Regions from separate parts of the Mesorhizobium sp. M7A.F.Ce.TU.012.03.2.1 genome, predicted to be linked through region 3. Evidence: predicted binding sites of a transcription regulator. Region 3 holds the regulator's gene; each other region holds the start of a gene.
What was found. The regulator LexA, encoded in region 3, represses DNA repair genes until DNA is damaged. The targets are predictions, from matches to a motif close to TGTTCNNNNTGTGTTCNG.
Positions count from the first base shown of each region.

Region 1: a site for LexA is predicted at 3,159-3,176, ahead of dinB (DNA polymerase IV). Genes of this name have one in related genera too.
Region 2: a site for LexA is predicted at 4,618-4,635, ahead of EJ079_RS21050 (UvrD-helicase domain-containing protein). Genes of this name have one in related genera too.

Region 1 covers NZ_CP034779.1:3,978,725-3,988,869, reverse strand. Annotated here, with positions in the region: gene EJ079_RS19455 (hypothetical protein) at 17-229, shown strand; gene EJ079_RS19445 (methylated-DNA--[protein]-cysteine S-methyltransferase) at 523-1,077, shown strand; gene EJ079_RS19440 (2OG-Fe(II) oxygenase) at 1,074-1,817, shown strand; gene EJ079_RS19435 (dihydrofolate reductase family protein) at 1,842-2,441, opposite strand; gene EJ079_RS19430 (helix-turn-helix domain-containing protein) at 2,545-2,961, shown strand; gene dinB (DNA polymerase IV) at 3,206-4,453, shown strand; gene EJ079_RS19415 (excalibur calcium-binding domain-containing protein) at 4,467-4,808, opposite strand; gene EJ079_RS19410 (cupin domain-containing protein) at 4,937-5,959, opposite strand; gene EJ079_RS19405 (FGGY-family carbohydrate kinase) at 6,106-7,707, opposite strand; gene EJ079_RS19400 (SDR family oxidoreductase) at 7,796-8,524, opposite strand; gene EJ079_RS19395 (sugar ABC transporter permease) at 8,547-9,806, opposite strand; gene EJ079_RS19390 (ATP-binding cassette domain-containing protein) at 9,803-10,145, opposite strand, start outside.
Region 2 covers NZ_CP034779.1:4,312,992-4,323,136, forward strand. Annotated here, with positions in the region: gene EJ079_RS21040 (ABC transporter permease) at 1-196, shown strand, start outside; gene EJ079_RS21045 (SIR2 family protein) at 299-1,522, opposite strand; gene EJ079_RS21050 (UvrD-helicase domain-containing protein) at 1,873-4,578, opposite strand; gene EJ079_RS21055 (glucose/quinate/shikimate family membrane-bound PQQ-dependent dehydrogenase) at 4,830-7,145, shown strand; gene EJ079_RS21060 (hypothetical protein) at 7,284-7,718, opposite strand; gene EJ079_RS21065 (hypothetical protein) at 7,727-7,882, opposite strand; gene EJ079_RS21070 (dienelactone hydrolase family protein) at 8,152-9,039, shown strand; gene EJ079_RS21075 (DMT family transporter) at 9,049-9,903, opposite strand; gene EJ079_RS21080 (Lrp/AsnC family transcriptional regulator) at 10,047-10,145, shown strand, end outside.
Region 3 covers NZ_CP034779.1:5,070,112-5,080,256, reverse strand. Annotated here, with positions in the region: gene gltA (citrate synthase) at 1-1,117, opposite strand, end outside; gene gltX (glutamate--tRNA ligase) at 1,303-2,727, opposite strand; gene EJ079_RS25135 (ComEC/Rec2 family competence protein) at 2,830-5,292, shown strand; gene lexA (transcriptional repressor LexA) at 5,286-6,026, opposite strand; gene kynU (kynureninase) at 6,436-7,683, opposite strand; gene kynA (tryptophan 2,3-dioxygenase) at 7,755-8,591, opposite strand; gene EJ079_RS25115 (AMP-binding protein) at 8,588-10,145, opposite strand, start outside.

The sequences.
Region 1 (10,145 bases), 1.1 Mb from region 3:
GCCAAGCATGCGCGCGATGGCAAGATCTCATGACAGCGTCACCAATCGGACAGCTCGCACCACCGCCGCCGGCAACCGCGCGAAGTCCCAGGTCATGGCCGCCATCGGCGGGCTGGTCGATGAGGGTAAGGCTGAGTGGAACCACACCGCAACCGGCGACATCGAGCTGCGCCTGCTGAGCGGTGAAGTGTTCGTGCTCGGCGAGGTGTCGGTCACGCGTGTCGAATGAGCACCATCAGCGCTCTACGGCGCCCCCCTCTGTCCTGCCGGACATCTCCCCGACAAGGAGGGAGATTGGCAGTTCCGGCGCCGGCTCTCGTCCTGCAACGTTGGAGATTGGAGAAGGCCGTGATGACAGCCAATCTCCCCACCCGTGGGGGAGATGTCCGGCAGGACAGAGGGGGGCGCCGTAGAGCACCTATCTTTGCGCCTTCAGGCAGATTTGAATTTGAAAGCAAGCACCGGAGTGAGACACGGCCGGCACGTGGCTAGGGTTCAGCCGCAAACAAAGGAGTGAAGGCAATGAACCTTATACAAACCGGTATGCCGGTGGCCGCCTGCAACGTCGCCGCCCTCGGCACCATCGCCTATGCCATCGGCGAATCCCCCATCGGCAAAATCCTGGCGGCGCGCAGCGATATCGGCGTCTGCGCCATCCTGATCGGCTCGGATGCTGACACACTGGAGCAGGATCTCGCCAACCGCTTCCCCGGCAAGGTACTGGTCGAGGACGAGGCCGCACTGCGCGACGATCTCGCCGCAATCGCGCGCTTCATCGAAATGCCTGGCGTCGGCCTCGACCTGCCGCTCGACCTGCGCCACGGCACGCCATTCCAGCAGCGTGTTTGGGACGTGCTGCGCAGCATCCCGTGCGGCGCCACCATCACCTACACCGCGCTCGCCCGGCGTCTCGGCCAGCCGAACGGCGCCCGCACCGTGGCGACCGCCTGTGCGGCCAACGCGATTGCGCTGGGCATACCCTGCCACCGTGTTGTCCGCGCCGACGGCACGCTGGCCGGCTACCGCTGGGGCGTCGGGCGCAAGCGCGCCCTGCTCGACAAGGAGGCTACGATATGAATGCCCATGCCAAAATTGCCGCATCGGTGGTCGAAGCTGCTCAGACACGCATCGCCGGTTACGACTGGCCGGCCCTTGCTGCCGAACTCGACGGCTTCGGCTGCGCGGTGATCGAGAAATTGCTCTCGCCCGAAGAATGCCGGCAGATCGCCGGCCTCTATCCCGAGGAGAAGCATTTCCGCAGCCACATTCATATGGCCAGGCACGGCTTCGGCAAGGGCGAGTACCGCTATTTCCGCTATCCCTTGCCCGACCTCCTGGGTGGCCTGCGCAGCGCGCTCTATCCCAGGCTGGCCGAGGTCGCCAATCGGTGGAACGAGCGCATGGGGCAGGCCATGCGTTATCCCGCGACGCATGCCGCGTTTCTCGAGCAGTGCCATGCCGCCGGCCAGACACGGCCGACGCCGCTGCTGCTGCAATATGTGCCTGGCGACTTCAACGGCCTGCACCAGGATCTCTATGGCGACCTCGCCTTTCCGCTGCAGGTGGCGATCCTGCTCTCCGAACCGGGCCAGGATTTTACCGGCGGTGAGTTCGCGCTGACCGAGCAGCGGCCGCGCATGCAGAGCCGGGTCGAAGTGGTGCCGCTGCGCCAGGGCGACGCCGTTGTGTTCGCCGTCCACAACCGGCCGGTGCAGGGCACCAAAGGCAATTACCGGGTCAACCTGCGCCATGGCGTCAGTCGGCTGCGCTCAGGCATGCGCCACACGGTAGGGATTATTTTCCACGATGCCAAGTGAGCAGGGAGAAGATGGAGGTTCCCTTCACCCCGCCGGTGCATAACGGCTGACCACCATGCCGCAGGCATAGGCCTTCGAGCCGAGCAGCCGCAGGTTCCTAAAACCGCCCTGGTCAAAAATCCGGCGGCCCGCCCCCAGCACCGCCGGGTTGACGAACAGCTGGAACTCGTCGACCAGCCCGGCCGCGATCAGCGCTGACGCGAAACCGGCGCCGCCGAACACGGCAATGTCGCCACCCTCGCCCGTCTTCAGCGCGTTGACCTCGCGCGGCAGGTCGCCGCTGGCCACACTGGTGCGCTCCCAAGCCGGCTCCCAGGCCGATTGCTCGAGCTTGTCGCTGAGCACCACCTTGCGGGCGTCGACGATGCGCTGCGCAAAGGCGTAGAACGGATCGTGCGGAAACTTCTTCGCCGCAGTGTCCCAATGGGTGAGGTAGCCCTCCTGTGCCATTTTGCGGCTGAGCAGGATGGTATCGACGCCTGCGAAGACAGCGTTGAAGTCCTGCTTCAGCGCGTCGTCCCAGGCGCTGTCGTCGCCCCATTCCCAGAGCTGCCAGGGATGGTCCTCATTGGCGCCGACAAAGCCGTCGACCGACATCTGCATCTGCAGGACCAGCTTTTTCACCGTCATTCTCCCCACGGCCAACGCAAAACAGTTTACATTTGCAACCGTTGACGCAAGGCCAAAACGATGTCAATAGTAAAGTGATTTAAAAATGGAACCGTAGATGTCGACGCGCGAAAAATCCGGCTGTCCGATCAACCTGTCGCTCGAACTGATCGGCGACCGCTGGACGCTGCTCATCATCCGCGACATGGCCTTCGCCGGCAAAAGGCACTTTCGCGAATTCCTGCAATCCGACGAAGGCATCTCCTCGCGCACGCTGGCCGAGCGGCTGCAAACGCTTCAGGAGGAAGGCATCCTCACCAGAAGCGACGACCCGACGCATGGCTTGAAAACGGTCTACCGGCTGACCGAAGCAGGCATCGACCTCTTGCCGGTGCTGGCGACGCTCGGCGCCTGGGGCAGCAAGCACCGCAAGGCCGACGATAAGCTGGCCAGGATTGCCGGCGAATTGGCGGCAGGCGGCGAAGCGGCGCTGGAAAAGATGAAAGCGGCGCTGCGATCGGAGCATATTGTCTAGGCGTTGCGCTGTTTCCCTTCTCCCCCTGTGGGAGAAGGTGGATCGGCGCGCAGCGCCGAGACGGATGAGGGGTGTTCCAGCGGAGTGAGACGCTGGCGTTCCCTGGAACACCCCTCATCCGTCGCCTTCGGCGACACCTTCTCCCACAAGCGGAGAAGGGGGAGCTTTCCACAGCTTGCTTGACAACGATCCACCTTTGTTCTTTATTTGTTCCAATCTATCAGCAACTGCGGATGTGCGGTCGATGGAAACGACAGCCACCATCCTGCATGCCGATCTCGACGCTTTCTACGCCTCGGTCGAGCAGTTGCTCGATCCGTCGCTGCGCGGCAAGCCGATCGCGGTGGGCGGCGGTGTCGTGCTCGCCGCTTCCTATGAGGCCCGCGCCTTCGGCGTGCGCGGCGGCATGCCGGGGCGCAAGGCGCGTGAGCTGTGCCCGCAGCTGATCTTCGTCGGCGGCAATTTCAGCCACTACCAGCGGCTGGGCGACGCGGCGATCAAGGTGCTCGACGATTTTACCCCGGTGGTCGAGCGCATCTCCATCGACGAGGCGTTTGCCGACGTCGCCGGCTGCACGCATCTGTTCGGCTCGCCGCAGGAGATCGCAACGACCATCCGCCGCCGCGTGCGGGCCGAACTCGGCCTGCCGATCTCGATCGGCGTAGCACGCACCAAGCATCTGGCCAAGATCGCCTCGCAGGTGGCCAAACCGGATGGGCTGGTGGTGGTCGACCCCGGCAGCGAGCTCGCTTTCCTGCACGACCTGCCGGTCGGGCTGATGTGGGGCGTCGGCCCGGCGACCAGGGCGAGGCTGGCGGAAATCGGCGTCGAGACCATCGGCCAGCTGGCCAGGACGCACAGCGGCGCGCTGACACGGCTGCTCGGTCCCGCCGCCGGCGAAAAGCTCGCCGCCTTGTCATGGAACCGCGACCCGCGAAAGCTCGAAACGCATAGCCGCGCGCATTCGGCCGGCGCCCAATCGGCGCTGGGCCAAAAACCCGCCGTAGCGCGGATCATCGTGCCCACTCTGCTGCATCTGGCCGACCGTGTCGCCAGCCGGCTGCGCGCCAAGGCGCGGCCCGGCCGCACGGTGACGGTACGCGTGCGCTTTGCCGATCTCAGCGCCGTCACGCGCTCGATCACGCTTGACCAGCCGATCTCGGCGACCGCGATGCTGGCCGAGATCGCCGGCGATCTGGTGCGCGGCGTCCTCGCCGACAACCCCCACGAAAGAACGATCTCGCTGCTGGCGATCTCGGTGTCGTATCTTGAGGAAAGCTTCGAGCTGCAGCTCGAACTGCCGCTCGGCCTCGCCGACGAGAAACGCCGGCCGGGCACCCGAAAAGGCCTGGCACGCTTCGACGCCGACCGCGCCATCGACAAGATCCGCGAACGCTTTGGCAAACAGGCGGTGGGCTACGGCACGGTGGCACTGGAGGCCGCGCGCTCCGTGCCCGACGAATTCAGGGAGCTGGCGGAGAAGGAGCTTTGAGGCCAGGGCAAGGCTATGGGCCGGTACGCGAGTAGCGATGGACCCGGATGCCACTAGAGCTTGTCCCGTGCCAGGGCTCGCAGGCTATGCCGTCATGGTCGGCATCGTGAGTCGGCCAATAGCCAGGTTCGCCCCTATGCGCAGAGGCGAGGCCAACGGCACGGGCGGCAGTGCAGTTCGGGAATGCCGCAAGGTGCCTCAGCACCGAGAGAGATGTATCAAACCGAATGCCGATGAAGCCATAGATGATATAGCCCGACAACAGAATGAACGGCGCAAACAAGGCCACCCATCTCAGCCTGCCAAGGCGGCGACGGTGATAGGGTGAAGGCCGTCGCAAGAATGGCAGGAGCATTCCCCGCCAACTCCCCGGTTGGAGTGCCCGAACCAGACTAGCGTCACCCAGGTACAGTAGCAATAACGGTCATCTCCGAACGGTTTCCTGCGTTTAGAGCGCGGCTATTGGATAGCGAAACGCCAGTTCTATGCCTCGCCGTCCCAGTACCGCCTCACCGCTCCCATGTCGAAAATGCCGTCGCGCCGGCGCAAGGCGTCGACCGCCATCTTGTTGGAATCGGGATAGACGCAGACCTCGTTGGGATTTTTCTCGCCGATCATCAGATAGCGGCACGGTTCCGTACCGCTGTTGAGGAAGGAATGCCCGACCGCCAGGCCGGCGGGAAAGCAGACATAATCGCCGGCCTTCATCTCGTGACGCTCCTCGCCAAGCAGCAGCGTCACCTGCCCTTCCAGGATCAGCGCGTGCTCCTCTTCGAGCATGTGGTAGTGCCTGGGCGCCAGGCGCATGCCGGGGGCCGGCGCCTCGATCAGCATGCCGACATGATAGTCTGGTCGTCCCAAAGCCGCATAGGTCAGATGCCTGGACCGGCCGCCGAACCGCGGGCCTTCGCCCTCGACCTTCCATTCGACGGCATCGCTGGCGACAGGCGGGATCGGCACGGCTGGGGGTTTGGTGATACCGGGCATCACATCCGACGGCAGCGGATCGCCGGCGGCAAGGCCGGTGTTCTCGCCGTCCCAGTAAGTTCGGGTTGCCGAGAGGTCGAAGATCGCGCGCCTGCCCAGCGCCCGCACCAGGACCTTGTTGGAGGCGGTATAGACGACCACGTCATTCGGGTTGCGCTCGCCGACGATGACATAGCGGCACGGCGCGTCGCCGGTGTTGATGAGGCAATGCCCCGCCGCAGCACCAGCCGGAAAGCAGATGTAGTCGCCGGCCTTCATGGCGTAGGCAGCGTCGCCGACATAAGCGGTCAGCATCCCTTCGAGGATGAAGACATGCTCTTCCTCGAAAATATGGTAATGCGCCGGCGACGTCTGCTTGCCCGGCGGCAGTTCCTCGATCGCCACGCCGACATGGTGGTTTTCGCCGAGGGCGGCCTGCGACAGATGCCGGTAGCGCACACCGAAGCGCGGCACATCGGACCATTCCGTCCATGGCACGCTGTCCGATGCGAATGGCACGGGCGCTTTATCGTCTGCCATAGGGCCTCCCTGGTCCTGTCCCCCTGCCCTCGTCGCACTGCCATGCTGCTAGAGGATCCACGACAGGACAAAGCTGCCAGCTTCCGGCTAAACCGCCAAGCGGTGTTCGCGACGCTCCTGACAAAGCCAGACAGGAATCGCTCGCTTCAACCCCTGATCGCCTTGCTGGCCTGCTGCAGCAGCTCGAATGCCGCGAAGCGCTTGGCGTGCCAGCCGGCCAGCGTGGCATCGGGATGATAGACCTCGCCGAGTTCCGACATGCCGGCCATCGCCCCCGTCAGATCCTTGTAGGCACCGGCGGCGACCGCGCCCAGCATCGCCGAGCCGAGCAGCACCGGTTCCGGCGAGGTCGAGGCCACCACCACCATGCCTGTGGTATCTGCAAGCAGCTGGCGCACCAGCGGGCTTTGGCCGGCGCCGCCGCTGACGACGATGGTGTCGACGGGAATGCCCTTGTCATGCTCGGCCCGCACGATCTGGCGCGCGCCATAGCCCAGCCCGCAGACCCCGGCGACATAGAGCCCGACCAGGCTGTCGAGGCTGGTGTCGAGATCGAGCCCGGCGATCAGCGCTCGCGCGTCCGGGTCGGCGAAAGGTGCGCGGTTGCCGAGAAACTCCGGCACCACATGGATACCGCCGACCAGCGCCGGCGTCGCTGCGGCCCCGTTGCGGCCTTGCGCCTGCAATGACAGCCAGGCGCTGAGGCTGAGCCCCTCGGCTTGCGCCTTGGCGGTCGCTTCGCCAGCCGCGGGATGCATGCGCACCAGATGGTCGATAGCAGCACCGGCTGCCGACTGGCCGCCCTCGTTCAGCCACAGGCCCGGCACCATGGCCGAGAAATACGGACCCCAGACGCCGTCGACGAAGGCCGGCACCGCGGTCGACGACATGGTGCAGGCCGAGGTGCCGAAAACATAGGCCATGCGCGACAGAACGCTGCCGAACTCGCCGCGCGCACCGACCGTACCGACGCCACCGGCATGCGCATCGATCAGGCCGGCCGCTACCGCGATGCCGGGGACGAGGCCAAGGTCCGCAGCCGCCTGCGCGGTCAGCCCGCTGCCAAGTGCGGCACCCGCCGGCACGATCTGCGTGCCGATGCGCGCGAATGCCTCGTCGGCCAGGCTCCCTAGTCCGATGGTGCGGAAATAGGCCTCGTCCCAGCGGCTTTCATGCGCCAGATAGGTCCATTTGCAAGTCACCGTGCAGACCGAGCGGGCAAGGCTGCCGGTCGCCCGCCAGGTGAGGAAATCGGGGAGGTCCATGAACTGCCAGGCGGCGTTGAACGTGTCGGGCAGGTTTTCGGCCAGCCAAAGGAGTTTCGGCGTTTCCATCTCCGGCGATATGACGCCGCCGACATAGTTCAGCACCGCCTCGCCGCTGCGGTTGATGCGGCGCGTCTGCTCGACCGCGCGGTGATCCATCCAGACGATGATGTTGCGTTCCGAATTGCCGGATCTGCTCACCGGCAGCGGCACGCCGCCCTCGCCCAGCACCACCAGCGAACAAGTGGCGTCGAACCCGATGCCGGCGATCGCCTCGGGCGCCACGCCCGATTGAGCGACCGCTTCCCGCGTGGCCGCGCACACCGCCCGCCAGATGTCGTTGCTCGACTGCTCGACAATGTCGCCGGCCTCGCGCCAGACCTCGATATCGCGCTTGGCAGAGGCGAGCATGTTTCCAGTGTGGTCGAACACCCCGGCCCGCGCGCTGCCGGTGCCGACGTCGATGCCGAGATAATGGGGCATGTGAAACCTTCGGTTTGGCGAGTAGCGAGTAGCGAGTAGGTAGGTCGTTGGATTCTTCCCTATTCGCTACTCCCTATTCCCTATTCGCTTAGAGATCATTGCTCTGCGGCAAAATCACCAGATCGCGGATCGTCACGTTGCGCGGGCGGGTCAGCATGAACATCACCGCTTCGGCCACTTCGCGCGGCTGCATCAGGCCACCGGCGGCGAGTTCTTCCTCGAGCTTGGCCTTCGGCCAGTCGTCGACCAGCGCCGTCACCACCGGGCCGGGCGCCACCGCACCGACGCGCAGGCCGTGCTTGGCGACCTGCCGGCGCACCGTGTGGACGAAGGCCTGCACGGCGTGCTTGGAGGCCGTGTAGATCGGCTCCCAGACCACCGGAACCAGTCCGGCGATCGAACTGGTGACGATGACGTCGCCCGTCTTGCGCTCGATCATGTGCGGCAGCACCGCCTGGATCGAGCGGAAGCAGGCATTGATGTTGAGGTTGAGCATCCGGTCCCAGGCGTCGGGATCGCCGGTCGCCACCTCGCCGCCGACATAGGCGCCGGCATTGGCATGGAAGATGTCGAGCTGGCCGGCCTTCTCCAGAATCTGCGGCATCATGGTGGCGACGCTGGCCGGCTGCATCAGGTCGATGACCAGCGGGATCGCCTTGGGGCCGAGTTCGGCGCAGAGCTTGTTCAGCGTCGCCTCGGCGCGGTCGACCAGCACCACGGTGGCGCCGGACGCCAGCATGTGCCTGGCGCATTCGAGGCCGATGCCTGATGCCGCGCCGGTGACGGCGGCAACTTTTCCGGACAGTTTTTCGCTCATGTCTTGCTTCCTGTTGATGGGTTCAGGCCCGGCCATGGGAGACACGCGAGCGGCGTGCCAGCGAGTCGACGATGACCGCGATGGCAAGCACGGCGCCGGTGATCATGTACCGAAGCGACGAGGACAGATCGAGCAGCGTCAGGCCGCTGGCGATCGACTGGATGACGATGATGCCGAGCAGCGCCGAATACGCACTGCCGCGACCGCCGAACAGGCTGGTACCGCCTATGACGGCCGCCGCGATGGCGTTGAGGTTGACGTCGCCGGTGCCGGCCTGCTGGCTGGCCGAGGCCAGGCGGGCCGCCGACAGCACGCCGCCGAAAGCGGCCAGCATCGAGCACAGCACGAAGGCGCTCGAATAGATCAGCCGCACATTGATGCCGGCGCGCCTTGCCGCCTCGCGGTTGCCGCCGACCGCCGACATCGAGCGGCCCCATTTGGTCCGCGTCAGCGCGTAATGCATTGATATGACCAGGCCGACGAACAGGCCGAACATCCACGGAATGCCGCGCGCCTGGTTGAGATAGAAGACGATGAGTTCGAGGATGACCGTGATCACGACCGCGCGCGTGACGAGCCCGCCGGTCGACGGCGCCGACAGGTTGGCGGCGCGGCGGCGCGCGACAGTGCGCAGGCCGGTGACCAGCATGACGATACCGGGCACGGCCGCCAGAGCGAACGAGACGAACTTCGGCATCATCAGCAGCTGGCCGAAATTCACCAGGTTCGAGCCGTAGGGCAGATTGATCGAGCCGGTCGAGCCGAGAATGTAGAGCTGCAGGCCAAGCACCGCCAGCAGACCGGCCAGCGTCGAGACGAAGCTCGGCATGCCCAGCCGGTTGAACAGCAGCGCGTAGAGTGCGCCGATAAAGCCGCCGACGGCGACAGCGGCCAGAATGGCGAGCGCCACCGGCCAGCCCTGGTTGACCCACAGCGTACCGACCATAGCCGAGGCAAAGCCGCTGATCGAACCGACAGACAGGTCGATTTCGCCGACCATCAAAACGCAGACGATGCCGAGCGCGATGACTCCCACGGTGGAGCAATCGAACAGCAGATTGACCAGATTGCTTGATGACAAGAAGATCGGGTTGATGCTGGCAAACACCGTCCAGATGATGACCAGCCCGACGATGACCGGCAGCGAGCCGAGATCGCCTGAGCGGACCCGGTCGAAGAACCTGCGGATGGCGCCGCCGATCCCCGCCTCGTGCTTGACGCGCACATCGGCGCGGTCGAGCTGCGGCGGCACGGGGGCGGCCTGTTCGGCTTCGCGGCTCATGGGCGTGGCTCCTGGGTTCGGTCTTGCCTGGCCTGTCTCCGCTCGGCGCGCCGCGATACCGAATTGTTCGACGCGCCGGTGATGGCGCTGACCAGTTCCTGGTTCGAGGCATCGGGGGTGAAGATGCCGTTGTTGCGGCCAAGCCGCAGCACGACGATGCGGTCGGCGACGGCGCGCACGTCTTCCATATTGTGGCTGATGATGACGACGCCGAGGCCGCGGTCGCGCACGCGCTCGATCAGGTTGAGCACTTCCGCCGTCTGCGCCACGCCGAGCGCCGCCGTCGGCTCGTCGAGCAGGATGAGCTTGGGTTCGAGCAGCAGCGAGCGGGCGATCGCC
Region 2 (10,145 bases), 760 kb from region 3:
TTTCGTCGGCGGCACGCCGACCTGGGGCGGCATCGGCACCGTAGTCGGCGGCGCCATCGGCGCGGTCACCGTGTCGTTCATCCAGACCGGCGTCGTCGCGGCAGGATTGAGCGGCTTCTACGTGCAGTTCTTCAACGGGCTGATCATCATCCTGTCGCTGCTGGGGCATAAATGGAACCAGGCGCGGTATCGGTAAGCGGCAGGACATTTCGACTAGCCGTCATCAACTGGCCGAAGCGAGTACTCGCCAGAAGGAGCGAATCGTGGCCGCCTAGCTAGGAATGACCGTAGGGAGGCCTCAAAACCCCCATTTCAACCTATCATAGAAAGACGCCAATTTACGAAAATAGCTCGCGTAATTTGACTTCAGATAGTCAGTCTTTTCGAAATTTTCTCTAAGAAAATCACTTAGGCAGCCCAAGTCGATCTCGTCCGGTTTTAGGAACGGGATGTATATCGTCGCGTTCTCCGGCGTGCATCTCCCTATAATTTCATCAATTTTGCAGTCTTTGTATTTCGAAAGAAAGGGTTTGGCATACATCCCTAGCCTAAAGTCTTTGGCTGGCCGGTTCACCCATTTATCCAGATTGTTCCCCATCTTTGTGTAATCATCCTTGTTCGCAATTCCGGATGCGCGCAAGTATTTGAAAACAGGGACGTTTTTCGTATTGCGTCCTGCCGTCTTTATCGATTGGTCGAGGACCTGTTGCGGGTCATACCCTCGATTTTCGAAAATCAGATCAGCGATCAGATCTCTGGCGTCGATACCGGCATAACCTACGCCCGAAATAGGAGCCAGTTGTTGCGATACAACACCCACGCCTACCAAGAATTCGACGTCCTCTTTCCTGTCGATCTCATCAATGTCTACGACACAAATCTTCTTTTCTGGTTCTGCCGACTTTACCAATTCATAAAGTTGCTCCTTGCAATATCTGAGAACTCTAGCTGGTATCTTCCTCTTTGTGGCCTCAAGAGATCGGTAAATTTGAGAAAAATCATTCGTCTTAACAAGAACGAGCGGGATTTGCACGCCATCAATTGAAATATAGGTATCAGATATACCGTCACCCTCCTTATCGGCGGGCCTTTGCACAAATATCAGATTCTTTCTAAGTTTCTCCACGTTTTCCTTTCCGATGCACAATGAAATTGACCTAAGCATCATGCTGATATTCTGGTCGGATATTGAGTATCCAATAAATACCACAGGATGCTCGACGAATATCGTGATCAATTTAGCGGCGAGATAGGCGTTTTTATTGTTAAAATCGTGGTAGTCGTCGGAGGTTAGAGTGAGAGATTCGGGGCGCGATGCGCATCCGTGGATTTTGTATATTTCTCCAATTTCTTGCGGGTTTGAGAATAAAAGCTCCTCCTGTCCGACGTATATTTTATAATCTGGAAATACCTGTTCAAGAAATGGATCCCAATTAGTTGTTATAATCCCATCAACGTTCAAAGAAGATAGGAGCTCAACCTCTTTTTGATATTCTGACTTCTTTGCTATGTTCTGATCCAATTTTAGTAGGTAATTAGCAATTTCGATCCTCAGCGCGGATGTTATCCCCTTCGCCTTCGTTTTATTCTTCGAGACGCTCTCTTTAATTCATCAGAGGTCCACCAAAAATCATTGAACTGTTCCGCAATTAACTTGGCCGCTAATGGCAAATTTCCATCTGCCGATGCCAGATAGAATTCAAACGGCTGGGATCCACGACAGAAACGCCGTAGCAACCCAGACCAATCTTCGAGCCCTAGATATCTTCTGGAAAATCCTGATCCAACAAACAGGAATGGACCGGCCGCCTTTGCTTTAAATATTTTTGTTAGATCTTCCTCAACTGACATGTGTCCCCGACCTTCTTTGGCCTATTTTGTTGCCCCGGTTACAAACCCGTCCAGCACGCGTTTTTGGCCGGCCTTGTCAAAGTCGATGGTCAGCTTGTTGCCTTCGATGTTGGATATGTTGCCGTTGCCGAATTTCTGGTGGAACACCCGATCGCCGACATTGAAGGGCGATGGCATGTCGGAGACGGATTTGGCGACCAGTTCGCCGTCGATGGTGCGGCCCTTGACCGAGGTGCGGCCGGCGCCGTAGCCGCTGTCCGTCTCGCCATAGCCGATGCGCTCGACCTGATGGCCGGAGCGCGAGCCCCAATTGCGGTCGGTCGCCTCGGTGCGGTTGGCCTGCGCGCGCTGCCAGCCCGGCGTCGCATAGGTGTTGGAGAAGGCGCCGGATTTTTCGCTGTCGGCGCCGACATTGTCGAAGCGCGAGGCGCCATAGGGGTTTTGCCGTCCCGCGCCCTGGCCGCCACGGCCGGAGGCAAAGGAACCGCCGCCATAGGAATTGCCGTAGCCACCGTAGGAGTTGCCGCTTTCGGCGACCTCGACATGGGCTTCCGGTAGTTCGTCGAGGAAGCGCGACGGAATGGTCGACTGCCACAGGCCGTGGATGCGGCGGTTGGAGACGAACCACAGATGCAGGTTCTTCTTGGCGCGGGTCAGGCCGACATAGGCAAGGCGGCGCTCTTCCTCCAGCCCGGAGCGGCCGCCTTCATCGAGCGCGCGCTGATGCGGGAACAGGCCTTCCTCCCAGCCGGGCAGGAAGACGGTCTCGAATTCGAGGCCCTTAGCCGAATGCAGCGTCATGATCGAGACGGCGTCGAGCCCGGCGTTCTGCTCGGCATCCATGACCAGTGCGACATGTTCGAGGAAGGAGCGCAGCGACTCATACTCCTCCATCGAGCGGATCAGTTCTTTCAGGTTCTCCAGCCGGCCGGGCGCTTCGACCGAGCGGTCGTTCTTCCACATGTCGGTGTAGCCGCTCTCTTCGAGAATGGTCTCGGCGAGTTCGGTATGCGGCGTGGTTTCCAGGGCCTTTTGCCAGCGTTCGAAATTGGCCGCCACCTCGCGCAAGGCAGCGCGCGGCTTCGGCTTCAGCTCGTCGCTTTCGGCGAGCTTGGCGGCGGCTTCCAGCATCGGGATGCGCAGCGCACGCGCGGTGTCGTGGATCTGGCGGATGGTGGCTTCACCCAGGCCGCGCTTGGGTACATTGACGATGCGCTCGAAGGCAAGGTCATCGGCGCCTTGCGCGACGACGCGGAAGAAGGCCAGCGCATCGCGGATCTCCATGCGCTCGTAGAAGCGCGGGCCGCCGATGACGCGGTAATTGAGGCCGAGCGTGACGAAACGGTCCTCGAATTCGCGCATCTGGAAGGAAGCGCGGACCAGGATCGCCATGTCGTTGAGATTGTGCTTTTGCCGCTGGTAGGTCTCGATGGTCTCGCCGACGGCGCGCGCTTCTTCCTCGGAATCCCAGGCGGCGTGGACATGCACCTTGCCGTCTTCGGGATCGTTGCGGTCCGTGAACAGCGTCTTGCCGAAGCGGCCCTCATTGTGGGCGATGAGGTGGGAGGCAGCGCCAAGGATGTGCGCGGTCGAGCGGTAGTTGCGCTCCAGCCGGATGATGGTGGCGCCGGGAAAATCCTTGTCGAAGCGCAGGATGTTGTCGATCTCGGCACCGCGCCAGCCATAGATCGACTGATCGTCGTCGCCGACGCAGCAGATGTTTACGGTGGCGCGGGTTTCGGCCGAAGAGCGCCCAATCTCCCCCCTAGAGGGGGAGATGTCGCCGGAGGCGACAGAGGGGGGCGCTGTCCCTCCAGCCTGTCGGCGCGAGGCGCCCCCCTCTGTCCTGCCGGACATCTCCCCCTCAAGGGGGGAGATCGGCTTGCCTTGAGGCCGCTGCGCCAGGAGGCGCAGCCACATGTACTGCGCGGTATTGGTGTCCTGATACTCGTCGACGAGGATGTATTTGAAGCGCCTGTGGTATTCCTTCAGCACGTCCGGATTGGCGCGGAAGATGCGGATCGGGTGGCACAGCAGGTCGCCGAAATCGCAGGCGTTCAGCGTCTTCAGCCGCTCCTGATAGGCCTTGTAGAGTTCGCGGCCCTTGCCGTTGGCGAAGGCGCGGGCGTCGCCCTCGGCGATGTCGGCCGGGCCTTGCCCCTTGTTCTTCCAGCCGTCGATCATCTGGGCGAACTGCTTGGCCGGCCAGCGCTTGTCGTCCAGACCTTCGGCTTGGATCAACTGCTTGATCAGCCGCACGACGTCGTCGGTGTCGAGGATGGTGAAGTCGGAGCGCAAACCGGCGAGTTCGGCATGTCTGCGAAGCAGCTTCACGCCGATCGAGTGGAAGGTGCCGAGCCATGGCATGCCCTCGACATTGCCTTCGCCGATCAGCACGCCAATGCGGATCTTCATCTCGCGCGCGGCCTTGTTGGTGAAGGTCACCGCGAGGATCTGCGACGGGAACGCCTTGCCGGTGGCGAGGATGTGGGCGATGCGGGTGGTGAGCACGCGGGTCTTGCCGGTGCCCGCTCCGGCCAGCACCAGAACCGGACCTTCGGTGGTTTCAACAGCTAGCCGCTGCTCCGGGTTGAGGCCCTTCAGGTAGTCGGGTGCGTTGTTTTGACCGCTGCGGGCAGCCATGGCGCGCGCGGCGATGCCCGACGGGGCCGTGGGCCGCGCATTGGGTTCGTCGAAAAAGGGCATGTCTTCGGAAAAGCCGGACATTGCCCCGAATGTAGTGATTCGGTGGGGAAAGACCAGAACTGTCTACGTTTTGTTCCGCTAAAGTGCCCGATTGCTGCCCACGCTCCCAGTGCGGTCGATGTTATCCCAATGGCGATGGACCATTACCGCCTGCGCTTGAGGCCCATGCTTGACAGGCGGGACCGTCGGGAGAAAGTTGTGCTTCGGGCAGCGACGCAATGCCGGGTTGCCATGGCAGCGCCGCAAAGCGCAACAGTCGAAGGAGTATCATCTTGGCTGTCACCATCACCTCCCTCATTCTTTTCCTCATCGGCCTGGCACTCGGCGGCGGCGGTATCCGCCTGGCGATGCTGGGCGGCAGCTGGTACTATGTCGTTGCTGGCCTTGCCTTCCTGATCGCCGCCTGGCTGCTTTACCGGCGCAGGTCGACTGCTTTGTGGCTCTACGCGGTGATCGTGCTCGGCACGTTGGCCTGGGCGGTCTGGGAAACCGGCTTCGACTGGTGGGAACTCGGGCCTCGCGGCGGCATCATCGTGCTTCTCGCTTTGTGGCTGCTGATGCCGTGGGCGAGGCGGGGTCTTGTCGGTCCTGACGCACGCGCGCCGCTGATCCTTGCCGTGCTGGCATCATTAGCCGTCGCCGGTTATTCGATGACTTCGGATCCGAAGGATATTGCCGGCGAACTCGGCACCGACAAGGTGGTCGCCAACGCCAATCTCGGCAATGATGTGCCGGCCGGCGAATGGCACTATTACGGCCGCACGCAGTTCGGCCAGCGCTATTCGCCGCTCGACCAGATCACACCGGACAATGTCGCCAAGCTGCAGCCCGCCTGGACCTACCAGACCGGCGACGTGAAGGGTCCCGACGATGTCGGCGAGACCACCTATCAGGTGACGCCGCTGAAGATCGGCGACACGCTCTACATCTGCACGCCGCATAATTTCGCCATCGCAATCGATGCCGCGAGCGGCAAGGAGAAATGGCGCTTCGATCCCAAGGTCAAGCTCGACAAGGACCGCCAGCACCAGACCTGCCGCGGCGTGGCCTATTACGCCGATGCCGCCGGCGCCGCCGGGCAGCCCTGTGCGACCCGCGTCTACCTGCCGACCTCGGACGCGCGGCTGATCGCGCTCGATGCCGCCAACGGGCAGATCTGCCCGGCTTTTGCCGAGGGCGGCACGCTGAACCTTCTGACCAACATGCCCTATCCGAAGTCGGGCTATTATTACTCGACCTCGGCACCGCTGATCTCAGGCGGCAAGATCATTGTCGGCGGCGCGGTCAACGACAATTATTCGACGCAGGAGCCGTCCGGCGTCATCCGCGCCTACGACGCCGCCACCGGCGCGCTGGTGTGGAACTGGGATTCCGGCAATCCGGACCAGACGACGCCGCTGCCGGCCGGCCAGACCTATACCGCCAACTCGCCCAACATGTGGTCGACGCCGAGCGCCGACGAGAAGCTCGGCCTGCTCTACGTGCCGCTCGGCAACCAGACGCCGGACCAGCTCGGCGCCGGGCGCAGTGCCAATGTCGAGAAGTTCTCGTCGTCGATCACCGCGCTCGACCTCAACACCGGGCAGGTGCGCTGGGTGCGGCAGACCGTGCACCACGATCTCTGGGACATGGACGTGCCGGCGCAGCCGAGCCTGATCGACATCACCAAACCCGACGGCACGGTGGTGCCGGCGCTGGTCGGGCCGACCAAGCAGGGCGACCTCTATGTGCTCGACCGCCGCACCGGCGAGCCGGTCATTGCGGTCAACGAAGTGCCGGCGCCCGGCGGCGCGATCGAAGGTGACCACACATCGCCAACGCAGCCGGTCTCCGACCTTACCTTCATGCCGAAGCCGCTCACCGGCGCCGACATGTGGGGCCTAACCATGTTCGACCAGTTGGCCTGCCGGATCGAATTCCAGGGCCTGCGCTATGAGGGGCGCTATACGCCGCCTTCCGTCCAGGGCTCGCTGATCTATCCCGGCAATTTCGGCACCTTCAACTGGGGCGGCATTGCCGTCGACCCGGTCCGGCAGGTGCTGTTCGGCATGCCGACCTATCTGGCGTTCAAGTCGGAGCTCATTCCGCGCGATCAGGTGCCGCCGCCGGACGAAGGGCGCGGCAGCGAGCAGGGGCTGAACCGCAACGAGGGTGCGCCCTATGCGGTGGTGATGGGGCCGTTCCTGTCGCCGCTCGGCATTCCTTGCCAGGCGCCGCCCTGGGGCTATGTCGCCGGCGCCGATCTCAGGACCGGCAAGATCGCCTACAAGCACCGCAACGGCACCGTCTACGACATGACGCCGCTGCCGCTGCCGCTGAAGGTCGGCGTGCCCGGCATCGGCGGGCCGATGATCACCGCCGGTGGCGTCGCCTTCCTCGGGGCCGCGGTCGACGACTATCTGCGCGCCTACGACCTGACGTCGGGCAAGCAGCTGTGGCAGGCGCGGCTGCCGGCCGGCGGGCAATCGACGCCGATGACCTATACGGTCGCCGACGGCCGCCAGTTCGTGGTCATCGTCGCCGGTGGCCACGGTTCGGTCGGCACCAAGCCTGGGGACTATGTGATGGCCTACGCGCTGCCGAAGTAGGGGCGCAGGGGGGCGCGATCTCTCAGAGGTCGCGCCGACCATCATCTGTGCCGGTATCTTTCCCCCGCATAGTGACGGGGAAACGTGCCCGACTGGGCGATGAGGGGCGGCAAACCTTCCGATCGGCCCGATTGTCGATCAGCCAATCCCCAGATGGCCCTTCAGGCTGGGCACCGAGCCGAGCACCTTGTTGGTCAGGTCGGGGCCGGCGGCGGCTTCGGCCTGCTGGATCAGCGTCGCGCCGGCCTTCTGGATCTGCGCCATGTCGAGCCCGGATGCCTTGAGTGCGGCGACGCCGTTGATCAGCGCGCCGGCCTTCTCGCCGAGAACGCCGCCAAGCGCGCCCTGCAGCGACGACAGAAAACCGCCACCGCCGGCCGGAGCGGCGGCCATGACGTCATATTGATGGGCGAGGTCGTCGGCGCCGGGGATCCTGGCGAAGAACGCCGAGGCGCTTGTGCCCTCCGCCTCGTGTTCGAGCACCGAGAAAATGGTGCCGACGACTTTCTGCGTCGTCACCTGGTCGAGGCCCGCCTTCTGCGAGACGGTGTTGACGATATCCTGGACGTTCATGGCGTCACTCAGCCCTGGGTTTTCGTGTTGCGGTTCCGCTCAGTGCGGACCCTGATCAACGATCGTCTGCCTGCGTTCAGAACCATCGAGCACAGGGCCAAAGCGGCGGTCGCCGCAAGGACGAGCGCGCTGGCGAGGATCGGGGAAGGCATGGTCATGGTCATCGCTTCCTTCTGGGTCTGACGTGTGGGCACACGGCCAGATACTGGTCGATAGCCACCTTCCCTCACGATTGTGGCAGCGCCAGCAGGATTTATCGCCAATGACCAAAAAGTGATGACATGGCCGCGCATGGCGCCGGCTTTACTGCTCGGGCGCGGCCGGCGCCCTGCGCCCTGAGGCAATCGGCGGCCGCGATGAGTGCTCGACTGGATCATGCCGGCTTGGTCCCTATGTAGCTGGGAACTAAAGCCCGAAGCAGAGGACCCCATCCATGACGAAACCCGACGCCAAGCCCGCCATCACCCAGGCGATGATCGACGCCTATGACGAATATACGCATCTGACGCTCGATCGCCGCCGGTTCATGGAGCAGTTGACCCGGCTTGCCGGATCGGGTGCGGCGGCCGCCGCGATCGCGCCGCTTCTGGCGGCAAATTCGGCGCAAGCGGCTGTTGTCGCCGACAACGATCCGCGGGTGAAGGGCGAGGACATCAGCTATCCCGGCAGCAGCGGCGAGATGAAGGGCTACCTGGTCAAGCCGGCGGACAAGGCGGGCAAGCTTGGGACGGTGATCGTCGTGCATGAGAACAGGGGGCTCAACCCGCATATCCGCGATGTGACGCGACGCGTGGCGCTGGAGGGGTTCGTGGCGCTGGCGCCGGATTTCCTGTCGCCGCTCGGCGGAACGCCAACCGATGAAGACAAGGCGCGCGACATGTTCGCCAAGCTCGATCCGGCGCAGACCATCGCCAACGGTGTCGCGACCGTCGCTTTCCTCAAGAGCGACAAGGACGGCAACGGCAAGGTCGGCGCCATCGGCTTCTGCTGGGGTGGCGGCACGGTCAACATGCTGGCCATCAACGCGCCCGATCTCAGTGCCGGCGTTGCCTATTACGGCATGCAGCCGAAGGCCGCCGATGTATCCAAGATCAAGGCGGCCTTGCTGTTGCACTATGGCGGACTGGACGAGCGCATCAATGCCGGCATCGACGCCTTCAAGAAGGAACTCGACGCGGCGCATGTCGAATACACGGTCTATGTCTATGAAGGCGCCAACCATGCCTTCAACAACGACACGTCGGCAGCGCGCTACGACAAGAAGGCAGCGGACCTCGCCTGGGGCAGAACGATCGCCTTCCTCAAGCAGAAACTGGCATAGGGCGTTCGTCTAATCCGTGTTCGCCGGCTTGTGGAAGGCGACGCCGGCGACCACCAGCGCAATGCCGAGGCAATCGGTAAAACTTGGAATCTGGCGCAGCACGACGACGCCGATCAGCGTCGCGGTGACGGGCAGCAGCGACAGCATCAGCGCGAAGCTGGCGCGTGGCAGCCGCGACATGGCGAGCTGGTCGCAGATGTAGGGAATGACAGAGGAACAGATGCCGACGCCGATGGCGGCGAACAGCAGCGGCAGTGAGAAAAAGGCCGGCAGCGCATCGGTGAGGCCGATCGGCAGCACGACGATGAAGGCGATCGCCATGGCAGCACCCAGGCCGGCGATGCCGGCGCCTACGCCAGACGCGGCAACGCGGTGGCCGAGCACGATGTAGCCGACAAACAGCGCGCCGTTGAGGAAGGCCCAGCACAGCCCGATGGGATTGTCGGACCATCTGACGTCGATGAGCAGCAAGGTGCCAGCGACGGCGACGACAAGGGCGGCAAGATTGCGCGGGCTCCTGAGGCCGATCGCCGCGACGCCGATGGTGCCGACGAATTCGATCGCCGCCACCAGCGAGATCGGCAGGCGGTCGAGCGCCAGGTAGAACGAACAGTTCATCACCGCCAGACAGGTGCCGAAGGCCAGCAACAGCAGTCTTGTCGAGCGATCGGCGCGGGCGAAGCTTCGCCATGGACGGGTCAGCGGCGCGAAGATGAGTGCTGCCGTGGCGATGCGCAGCCACGCCATGCCGAGCACGCCGACATGCGGGAAAAGCAGCACGGCGAAGGCCGGCCCGAGATAGTGGAAGACGGCGCTGACGGCGAACCAGACATGCGGCGGCAATTTTGCCGTCGGCCTGGCCAGGGTGGGGTTGCCCGGGGCAGGATCTGCCGTAAGAGCTTGCGTTTGATCATCCACCGGATCAGTATCGCAGGCATATTTGCCGGTTTATATGAGTGATGATGGGCTCGTCTGGCGAGATTTCTCTCAGAAGCAAGGAATTTCCCATGAAGCGCCTTCGAACTGAAAGTGCCGACCTCGATGTCTCTGACATGAAGATCCTGCGTCTGCTGGAGAAGGACGCGCGCACCAGCACGGCGGAGCTG
Region 3 (10,145 bases):
AGAGCTTCTTCTCGATGAAATAGGGATCGGTCAGCGCGATCTTTTCCAGTTCCATGGCGATGTCGAGCAGCGGATCGTCCTTGATGCCGAGCTCGCCCAGAACCTCATGCGCCGTCTTCTGCATGATCTTGGCGCGCGGATCGTAGTTCTTGTAGACGCGGTGGCCAAAGCCCATCAAGCGGAACGGGTCGTTCTTGTCCTTGGCGCGAGCGATGAACTCGGGGATGTGATCGACATGGCCGATCTCGCCAAGCATGTTGAGCGCCGCTTCATTGGCGCCGCCATGCGCTGGGCCCCACAGGCAAGCGATGCCGGCGGCGATGCACGCGAACGGGTTGGCGCCCGACGAGCCGGCGAGACGAACGGTCGAGGTCGAGGCGTTCTGCTCGTGATCGGCGTGCAGAATGAAGATGCGTTCCATGGCGCGCGCCAGCACCGGGTTGATCTTGTATTCCTCGCACGGCACGGCAAAGCACATGTGCAGGAAGTTGGCGGCGAAGTTCAGTTCGTTCTTCGGGTAAATGAAGGGCTGGCCGATGTGGTATTTGTAGGCCATCGCCGCGATCGTTGGCATCTTGGCGATCAGCCGCATGGAGGCAACCATGCGCTGGTAGGGGTCGGAGATGTCGGTGGAGTCGTGGTAGAAGGCCGACAGCGCGCCGACCACGCCGCACATCACCGCCATCGGGTGCGCGTCGCGGCGGAAGCCGGTGAAAAAGCGCGACATCTGCTCATGCACCATGGTGTGGCGCGTCACGCGGTAGTCGAAGTCGTCCTTCTGCGCCTTGGTCGGCAATTCACCGTAGAGCAGGAGATAGCAGACCTCGAGGAAGTCGCCATGTTCGGCCAACTGGTCGATCGGATAGCCGCGGTGGAGGAGGATGCCGGCGTCGCCGTCGATGAAGGTGATTTCGGACTCGCAGCTTGCCGTCGAGGTGAAGCCGGGATCGTAAGTGAAGGCGCCGGTGGTTGAGTAGAGCGAGGCGATGTCGATGACATCAGGCCCGACCGAACCACTTCGCACCTTGAATTCATGGGTCTTGCCGGCGAATGCAATCGTTGCCGTGGCCTCCTGGGTCTTGCCGCCCAAATCCATTTTTTTCGCAGCTTCGGTCATTGCAAACTCCTTCTTGTTTCCTCATGCCGGCAAAGGCAAAATTCTGCAGAGCGACACGTCGAAAATCACCGCAATGCGCGTATTCGCCACCGCATTTCAGGAGGTGCGTGCCAGATTGGGCCAAGGCCTAATGTTGCACTGCGAAACCCGCCTTTCAATGCCAATCTTCTTGGGCCAGTTTGCTCCTAATCGATTTGATCTGAGATGCGCGCCAGGCTTTCCTCGCGGCCGAGCACGGCGAGCACATCGAACACGCCCGGCGAGGTGCTTTTGCCGGTCAACGCAGCGCGCAAAGGCTGGGCCACCGCGCCCAGCTTGTGACTGCCGGCCGCTGCCACCTCGCGTATCGCCGCCTCCGCCGAGGCGGCTGTCCAGTCACTCGCAAGCCCGTTCAAAGCTTCGTGAGCACTGCGCAGGATCTTGCGGGCATCGTCGGTAAGCAGAAGGGCCGCCTTGTCGTCGATCGGCAGGGGGCGCGTGGCGAACAGGAAGGCCGCGCCATCGACGAGCTCGACCAGCGTCTTGGCGCGCTCCTTCAGGCCCGGAAGCGCTGCCAGCAACTGCGCCTTGGTGCTGTCGTTCAGGCGCGCGGCGATCGCCGGGCCGCCTTCGAGATAGGGCAGGGTAGTGATGAAGATGTCGAACAGTTCGGCATCGCTCATGCGGCGCATATGCGCGCCGTTGATCGCCTCCAGCTTGGCGAAGTCGAAGCGCGCCGCACCCTTGTTGACATCGCCGATATCGAACCAGGAAATCATGTCCTTGATCGACATGATCTCGTCGTCGCCATGGCTCCAGCCGAGGCGCGCCAGGTAGTTGAGCAGCGCCTCCGGCAGGTAGCCCATGGCGCGATAGGCCTCGACGCCAAGCGCGCCGTGCCGCTTCGACAGCTTGGCGCCATCGGCGCCGTGGATCAGCGGGATGTGCGACATGGACGGCACGTTCCAGCCCATGGCGTTGTAGATCACGGTCTGGCGAGCGGCGTTGGTCAGATGATCGTCGCCGCGAATGATATGGGTGACTCCCATATCATGATCATCGACGACGACGGCATGCATGTAAGTGGGATTGCCGTCAGAACGCAGGATGATGAAGTCATCGAGATCCTTGTTGGGAAAGCGCACCTCGCCCTGGACACGGTCATGGACGATGGTCTCGCCTTCGGTCGGCGCCTTGATACGAATGGCGCCCTTGACGCCTGCGGGCGCCTCAGAGGGGTCGCGGTCGCGCCAGCGGCCGTCATAGCGGGGCGGCAGCCCCTTGGCTCTGGCAGCCTCGCGCATGGCCTCCAGTTCGGCCGGCGTGGCATAGCAATAATACGCCTTGCCCTTGCGCACGAGCTCCTCAGCCACCTCGCGGTGGCGCGGCGCACGCTCGAACTGCGACACCGGCTCGCCGTCCCAGCTCAGGCCAAGCCAGGAAAGCCCGTCGAGGATGGCAGCCGTCGCGGCTTCATTGGAGCGTTCGCGGTCGGTGTCCTCGATGCGCAGCAGCATCGTGCCGCCAGTGTGCTTCGCATACAGCCAGTTGAACAGCGCCGTGCGCGCGCCGCCTATGTGCAGATAGCCGGTGGGCGAAGGGGCAAAACGGGTGACGACCTTGTCGGACATGGAACTCTCGGAAACCATCTGAAGCGGGGTGCGGTTGCGCGGGCTTTCGCGCGCCCGGCGTTCATGTAGCATAGGGTGTCGAGGGCGCAAGGGGCAGACCCGATGGCTGGACGAGGCTGGGGCTCGGATCAGGGCGAGGACGCTGCCATCGGCGTCAGCGAACGGTCCCTGTTTGCGCCTCGGCCAGCCCCATTACCGCCGCCATCGCCCCTTGTGCCGGATCCCGGCAAGGCGCCCTTGCAAGCGGATGTCGCCGCCTCTGTTCCTGTTGCCGAAACCGGCAGGATCGTTCGCGTGCGCCGGCAAATCAGCCTGACATCACTGCCTCGCCTGCGCCACAGCGTGAACACGGCGGCGAGCCTGGAACTCGACCGGGGCGTGGCCTTCCTGCTGGTGCCGGTCTGCCTGGCGATCGGAGCGATCGGCTATTTTTCGCTGACGGCTGAACCCGACTTTGCGAGACCTGTCGCGGTTGTCATCTTGACGGGGATCTGTGCGCTGGTCTCGCGCTCATGGCCAAAGACCCATCTGTGTTTCATGGCGGCGCTTTTGTGCGCCCTAGGACTGCTTGCTGCCAAGGTCGAGACGTGGCGTGCGGGCACACAAATGTTGGGCTCGGAAATCTCGACGCAGGTGACCGGCCGCGTCGTCTCGCTCGACCGGATGGAAACTGGCCGTATCCGGCTGACCATCGACGTGACATCGACCGCAAGACCGAAACTGCGCTATGCGCCGGAACGGGTGCGGCTTTCGGCACGCAAGATCCCGGCTGACGTGACCGCAGGCTCCCTCATCACTGGATATGCCAAGCTTTTGCCGCCGACCGGGCCGGTGCGGCCGGACAGCTATGATTTCTCCTTCGACAGCTATTTTGCCGGCATCGGCGGCAGCGGGTTCTTTCTCGGCAACCCCAAGCTTGTCGTCAGCGATGGTGGCGACATGTCGCTGCCGGCCCGAATTTCCTCTAGCGTGGAAAATGCCCGCGAGGCCATCGCCGACCATATCAGGGCGAGCGTCGGCGGCGCCGAAGGCGAGATCGCCGCGGCGCTGATCGTCGGCGTGCGCGCCGGCATTCCCGATGACATCAATGAGGCGATGCGACGTACCGGCATCTACCACATCATCTCGATTTCGGGACTGCACATGGCGCTGGTCGCAGGCACCATCATGGGCTTGCTGCGCGGCGCCTTCGCGTTGTTTCCCGACTTTTCCGCGCGTCGCCCGGTCAAGAAGTATGCCGCCGTCGCCGCACTGTTCTCGATCGCGGCCTATCTCATCATCTCTGGAGTCGTCGTTGCCGCCGAGCGCAGCTTCATCATGCTGGCGGTGATGCTGATTGCCGTGCTGTTCGATCGAGCAGCACTCACCATGCGCAATCTGGCGATCTCGGCGATCGCCGTCATCGTGGTGTCGCCGCATGAGGTGGTCGGCCCGAGTTTTCAGATGTCGTTCGCCGCGACCGCGGCTCTGGTCGGCGCCTATGCCGGCTGGGCCGTTCACCGCGCGGGAAAAGCAAGACCGCCGCCCCCAAAGCGATCCATGCCCGGTTTCCTGACGCGAAAGTTCGTGCTCGCGGCAACCGGCCTTGCCATGACCTCCATCATCGCCGGCAGCGCCACGACGCTGTTTGCCATCTGGCATTTTCAGCGTGTGTCGCCGCTCAGCCTGTTCGCCAATCTGGCGGTTATGCCGATCGTCACCGTCGTCATGTTCCTGGCTGTCGCAAGCGCGCTGCTGATGCCTTTCGGATTGGATTGGCCGGCCCTCTACCTGATGGGCAAGGGTCTGACGGTGATGATCGCCATATCGGGTTGGATCTCCGAACGTTCGCCTGTCGATGCGGTTGGGCTGATTTCGCAGCAATCTGTCCTGCTGGTGACAATTGCCCTGGTCATCGCGACAATGGCGACAACTTGGCTGCGGCTCGCTGCTCTGCCATTCGCGCTGGCAGGCTTGCTGACCGTCTCGGATACGCGCACGCCGGATGTGCTGATCTCGGAGGACGCCCGACTGGTTGCCTTGCCGATCGGCGGTGGCGAACTCGCCGTCAGCCGCGCTCGGCCGAACGAATTCACCGTCGACAACTGGAAACGCGCACTAATATCCGAAACCATCGTCGTGCCGGAGGTGTTCGACAAGGGCGACGGGCAATTCGACGTCGCGGATGCCGTTGAGCTACCGCCGGGATCGCCGTTCTATTGCACCTCAGGCGTCTGCGTGGCCAGGCACACGTCCGGTGCGATCATTGCCTATGTCGAGGACCGCAAGGACACCTGGAAAGCCTGCGGTTTCGCCGAGCTGATCGTCATCAATGACGCCACCGCGTATGACGCCTGTCACAACCCGCTGGTTCTCGTCATCACCAAGCGGCAACTGGCTCGCAAAGGCAGTGCCGCGATCTTCTTCGATCGCCAATCGGCGACCACGCCGGCGACGATCAGCTTCGCCGTGGACAGCCCATACCGGCCCTGGCATGCGCAACGCAAATTCTCGCGCGAGGCGAGGGGGCTGCCACCCTTCAAGAGACCCGAGAAGCCAGTGGCTGAAACGCAGCCGCCTCAGTAGCGGCGGATCAGGCCAACGAGCTTGCCTTGCACCTTGACCCTGTCCGGCCCGAAAATACGGGTTTCATAGGCTGGATTGGCGGCTTCGAGAGCAATCGAAGCGCCCTTGCGGCGGAACCGCTTCAGCGTCGCTTCCTCTTCATCGACCAGCGCCACGATGATCTCGCCGGGGTTCGCCGTGTCGGCATTGCGGATGATGACGGTGTCGCCGTCGAAGATACCGGCCTCGATCATCGAGTCGCCCTTGACCTCCAGCGCATAGTGGGCACCGCCCATGATCATGTCCGGCGGCACCGAGATCGAATGCGTCTGATGCTGGATGGCATCGATCGGCACACCGGCGGCGATACGGCCCATGACCGGGATCGACACGGCGGAGACCGCATCGTCATCATTGCCGGGCGAGGGCATCCGCGAAGGCGCCGGCTTGATCTGCCGGCCAAGGGCACCACCCTGACCGAGACTGCCCTGGATGACGCTTGGCGAAAACTTCTTTGCCGCGTTGAGGCCGGGCGCGATCGAGTCCGGCAATCGCAGCACTTCCAGCGCGCGTGCCCGGTTGGGCAACCGGCGAATAAAGCCGCGCTCCTCAAGTGCGGTGATCAGCCGATGAATCCCGGATTTGGAGGCAAGGTCGAGCGCCTCCTTCATCTCGTCGAAGGATGGCGGAATGCCGCTCTCCTTCAGGCGTTCATGGATGAACATCAGCAGTTCATGTTGCTTGCGTGTCAGCATGGCGGCCCCCAGATTACCTGAAACCAGAATCGAAAAACAAACCCAGAACAAACACTATCTGTTCCAGTTGTGTTCTGCAACCGTTTAAAGTTTAATGAATTTGTTAAGGCTGCTGAAATTATTTGGGCTTGCCAGCGGGTCGCGATCGACAGGCGCCAACCACGGCAATGCGCCTGCTCACATTGAAATCATTATGGTTAATGACCTGTGGCTCATCCTCGACCCAAGGCTTGGCATCATCTGCCGATCGACCTCCACAAGGGACGCTATCAATCTTCGGGACGTTCGTTTGCCGTGAACGAAACGGAGCCAAAACGCCAACGTCTGTTGGCATTTGTGGCTGGAATTCAGCCCTCCGTCATCCGCCGGGCAGTGAGGGCGGCGACGGCAAATCGCGGAGATCGTTGCGTCAGGTAACGGCTTCCTTGACGGCGAAACGCTGGTCCTTCCATGCGCCCGTGCGCAGAATATCCTCCAGCACCTCAACCGCCAGCCACACATCCTTGTAGCCGACATAGAGCGGCGTGAAGCCGAAACGGATGGTCGATGGCGCGCGAAAATCACCGATGACGCCGCGCTCGATCAGCGCCCGCATGATTTGATAGCCGTGATCGTGAAGGAACGACACCTGGCTGCCGCGCCTGGTCGCGTCGCGGGTGGTCTCCAGCGTGAGGCCATAGGCGCCGCACTTTGCTTCGACGAGCTGGATGAACAGTTCCGTCAGCGCGACGCTCTTTTTTCGCAATGCCGCCATGTCGACGTCGTTCCAGATGACAAGCGCGCCTTTGAGCGCCCGCATCGACAGGACCGGCTGGGTGCCGCACAGAAAGCGGCGGATACCGGTGCCGGCAACATACCCCCGTTCGAAGGCAAAGGGCCGCGCATGGCCCCACCAGCCGCTGAGCGGCTGGCTGATATCGCCGTGATGGCGCTGCGCGGCATAGATGAAGGCCGGTGCGCCCGGACCGCCGTTGAGGTACTTGTAAGTGCAGCCGATGGCGAAATCGGCATTTGCCTGATCGAGCTCGACGGGCAGGGCGCCGGCGGTGTGGCATAGATCCCAGACGATCAGCGCTCCGGCCGCATGAGCCTTGCGCGTCAGCGCCGCCATGTCGCGCAGTTCACCCGATTTGTAGTTGACGTGGTTGACCAGCACCACCGCGACGTTTTCGTCGATCAGCTCTTCGATGGTGGGCGCGTCGACGCCCGCGAGGCGCAGCAGGACGCCGTCCCGTGTCGAGGCCACCCCTTCGGCGATGTACAGGTCGGTGGGGAAACTGTCACCCTCGGCGACGATGACCGACCGGCCCGGCCGCATCTCCAGCGCCGCATGCAGCACCTTGTAGATGTTGGTCGACGTCGTGTCGCAGACGACGGTCTGGCCGGCCGCGGCTCCAATCAGGCGTCCGAGTTGATCGCCGAGTTCGATCGGCATCTCGAACCATCCGGCCGTATTCCAGGCTCGGATGAGGTCCTGGGCCCATTCCTGGGTTGCCGCCTGCTGCAGCTCGCCGAAAACGGCATGAGACGCTGCCCCCAGTGAATTGCCGTCGAGATAGATCACCCCCTCCGGCAGAATGAAACGGTCGCGCATGGCCCGCAGCGGATCTGTGGCATCCATCGCTTCGACTGCGGCGAGATCAGGAAATCCACTCATGGTCAGTCAGTCCCCGGTTGTTCGCGAAGGGTGTTCCGCCGCCGCGCGTCGCTGTTTTCATTTCGACGATGTCAGAGCCGGGTGCGGACCGTCCACAGTTCCGGGAACAGCACCACCTCGAGCATCTTCTTCAGATACGAAGCACCCGACGTGCCGCCGGTGCCGCGTTTCAGACCGATGATGCGCTCAACCGTGGTGACGTGGTTGAAGCGCCAGCGGCGGAAATAATCCTCGAAGTCGACCAGCTTCTCTGCCAGTTCGTAGAACATCCAGTAGCGCTGCGGATCGCGGTAAATGGTTTGCCAGGCGACCAGCACCTCTTCATTCTCGGTTCGCGTCTCACGCCAGCCCGTGCGCTTGGCATCGGCACCGATGTCGAATCCGTTGCGCGCAAGCAGCAGCAGCGCTTCGTCGTAGAGCGATGGTTCGGTCAGGATCGCTTCCAGCTTTCCGCTCAGGTCGGGCCGGTGCTTGTGCGGCCCGAGCATGGCCAGGTTGCGGTTGCCGGCCATGAACTCGATGGCGCGATACTGCCAGGACTGGAAACCCGAGGACTGGCCGAGCGCGTCGCGGAACTCGGTGTATTCGCTCGGCGTCATCGTCCGCAGCACATCCCAGGCATTGTTCAGCTGCTCGAAGATCCGCGCAACGCGCGACAGCATCTTGAAGCTCGGCTCGAGCCGGTCGGCGCGGATGGAACGGATCGCGGCGCCGATCTCGTGCAGAGCGAGCTTCATCCAGAGTTCGGAGGTCTGATGCTGGATGATGAACAGCATCTCGTCATGCGCCGATGACAGCGGCGTTTGGGCCTCCAGCACTTTCTCCAGGTGCAGGTAGTCGCTGTAGGACATGCGCTCCTTGAACGACATCTGGGCGCCTTCGGACGCCGGATCGTATGGCTCGCTCAATCGATTTTCTCCGTGCGCAGCCGGAAGCGCTGGATCTTGCCGGTCTGGGTCTTGGGCAGGGCGGCGATGAATTTTACCGATCGCGGATATTTATAGGGCGCGATCATTGCCTTGACATGGTCCTGCAGGCGCTTGGTGGTGAGGGCGTCGGGCGCGACGCCCTGCACCAGCACGACATGCGCCTCGACGATCTGGCCGCGCTCGGCGTCCTCGGCGCCAATGACAGCGCATTCGGCGACGTCCGGGTGCGCCAGCAGCGCCGCCTCGACCTCGGGACCGGCGATGTTGTAGCCGGCGCTGACGATCATGTCGTCGGAGCGTGCGGCGAAATGGAAGAAGCCTTCCTCGTCCTGCGTGAAGGTATCGCCGGTGAGGTTCCAGCCGTCGCGCACGTATTCCTTCTGCCTGTCATCGGCCATGTAGCGGCAGCCGGTCGGTCCGCGCACCGCAAGCCTGCCGGTCGCGCCGCGTGGCACCTCGCGCATCTCGTCATCGACGACGCGCGCCTCGTAGCCGCCCACCGGCTTTCCGGTCGACGCGGGCTTCATGTCGTCAAAACGGTTGGAGATGAAGATGTGCAGCATCTCGGTGGCTCCGATGCCGTCGAGGATCGGCTTTCCGGTCTTTTGTGTCCACTCTTCGAAAACGGGAGCAGGCAAGGTTTCGCCGGCCGAAACGGCGACGCGCAGCGATGACAGGTCCGCTCCTTCATCCATGGCCTTCAGCATGGCGCGGTAGGCAGTCGGCGCGGTGAAAGAGATCGTCGCTTTGTAGGTCTCGATGATGTGGATCATGTTGGGTGGCGTCGCCTGCTCCAGCAGCGTCGCCGCCGCACCGAAGCGCAGCGGGAAGATGGCGAGTCCGCCAAGGCCGAAGGTGAAGGCCAGCGGCGGCGAGCCGACGAAGATGTCGTCCGGCGTCACCTCCAGGATTTCGCGGGCGTAGGCGTCGGCGATGATCAGCAGGTCGCGGTGGAAATGCATCGTCGCCTTCGGAACGCCTGTTGTGCCCGAGGTGAAGCCGAGCAGGGCAACATCGTCGCGGCCGGTGTCGACTGCGGTGAACGTCACCGGCTTGTCGAGAGCGGCACGATCGAGTTCAGCATCATGGTTGGCGGTGCCGTCGAAACCGATGACCTGCTTGAGGAATGCGCTGTCCTTGGCGCAGGCGGTCATCTCGTCCATCAGCCTGGTGTCGCAGAGCGCGACGGTGATTTCCGCTTTGTCGACGATCTTGGCGAGTTCGCCGGCGCGCAGCATCGGCATGGTGTTGACGACCACGGCGCCAACCTTGGTGGCGGCCAGCCAGCAGGCGACCATTGCGGGGTTGTTGGCCGAACGGATCAGCACCCGGTTGCCCGGCTCGACCCCATAATTCTCGACCAGCGCGTGGGCCAGCCTGTTCGTCCAGTCGGACAGTTCCTTGTAGGTGCGGCGGCGGCCATTGCCGATCAGCGCGGTGTGGTCGCCCAGGCCTTTCTCGACCAGCCTGTCGGTCAGTTCGACACCGGCGTTGAGGCGTTCGGGATAGTCGAAGCCGTCGAGCAGGATTTCA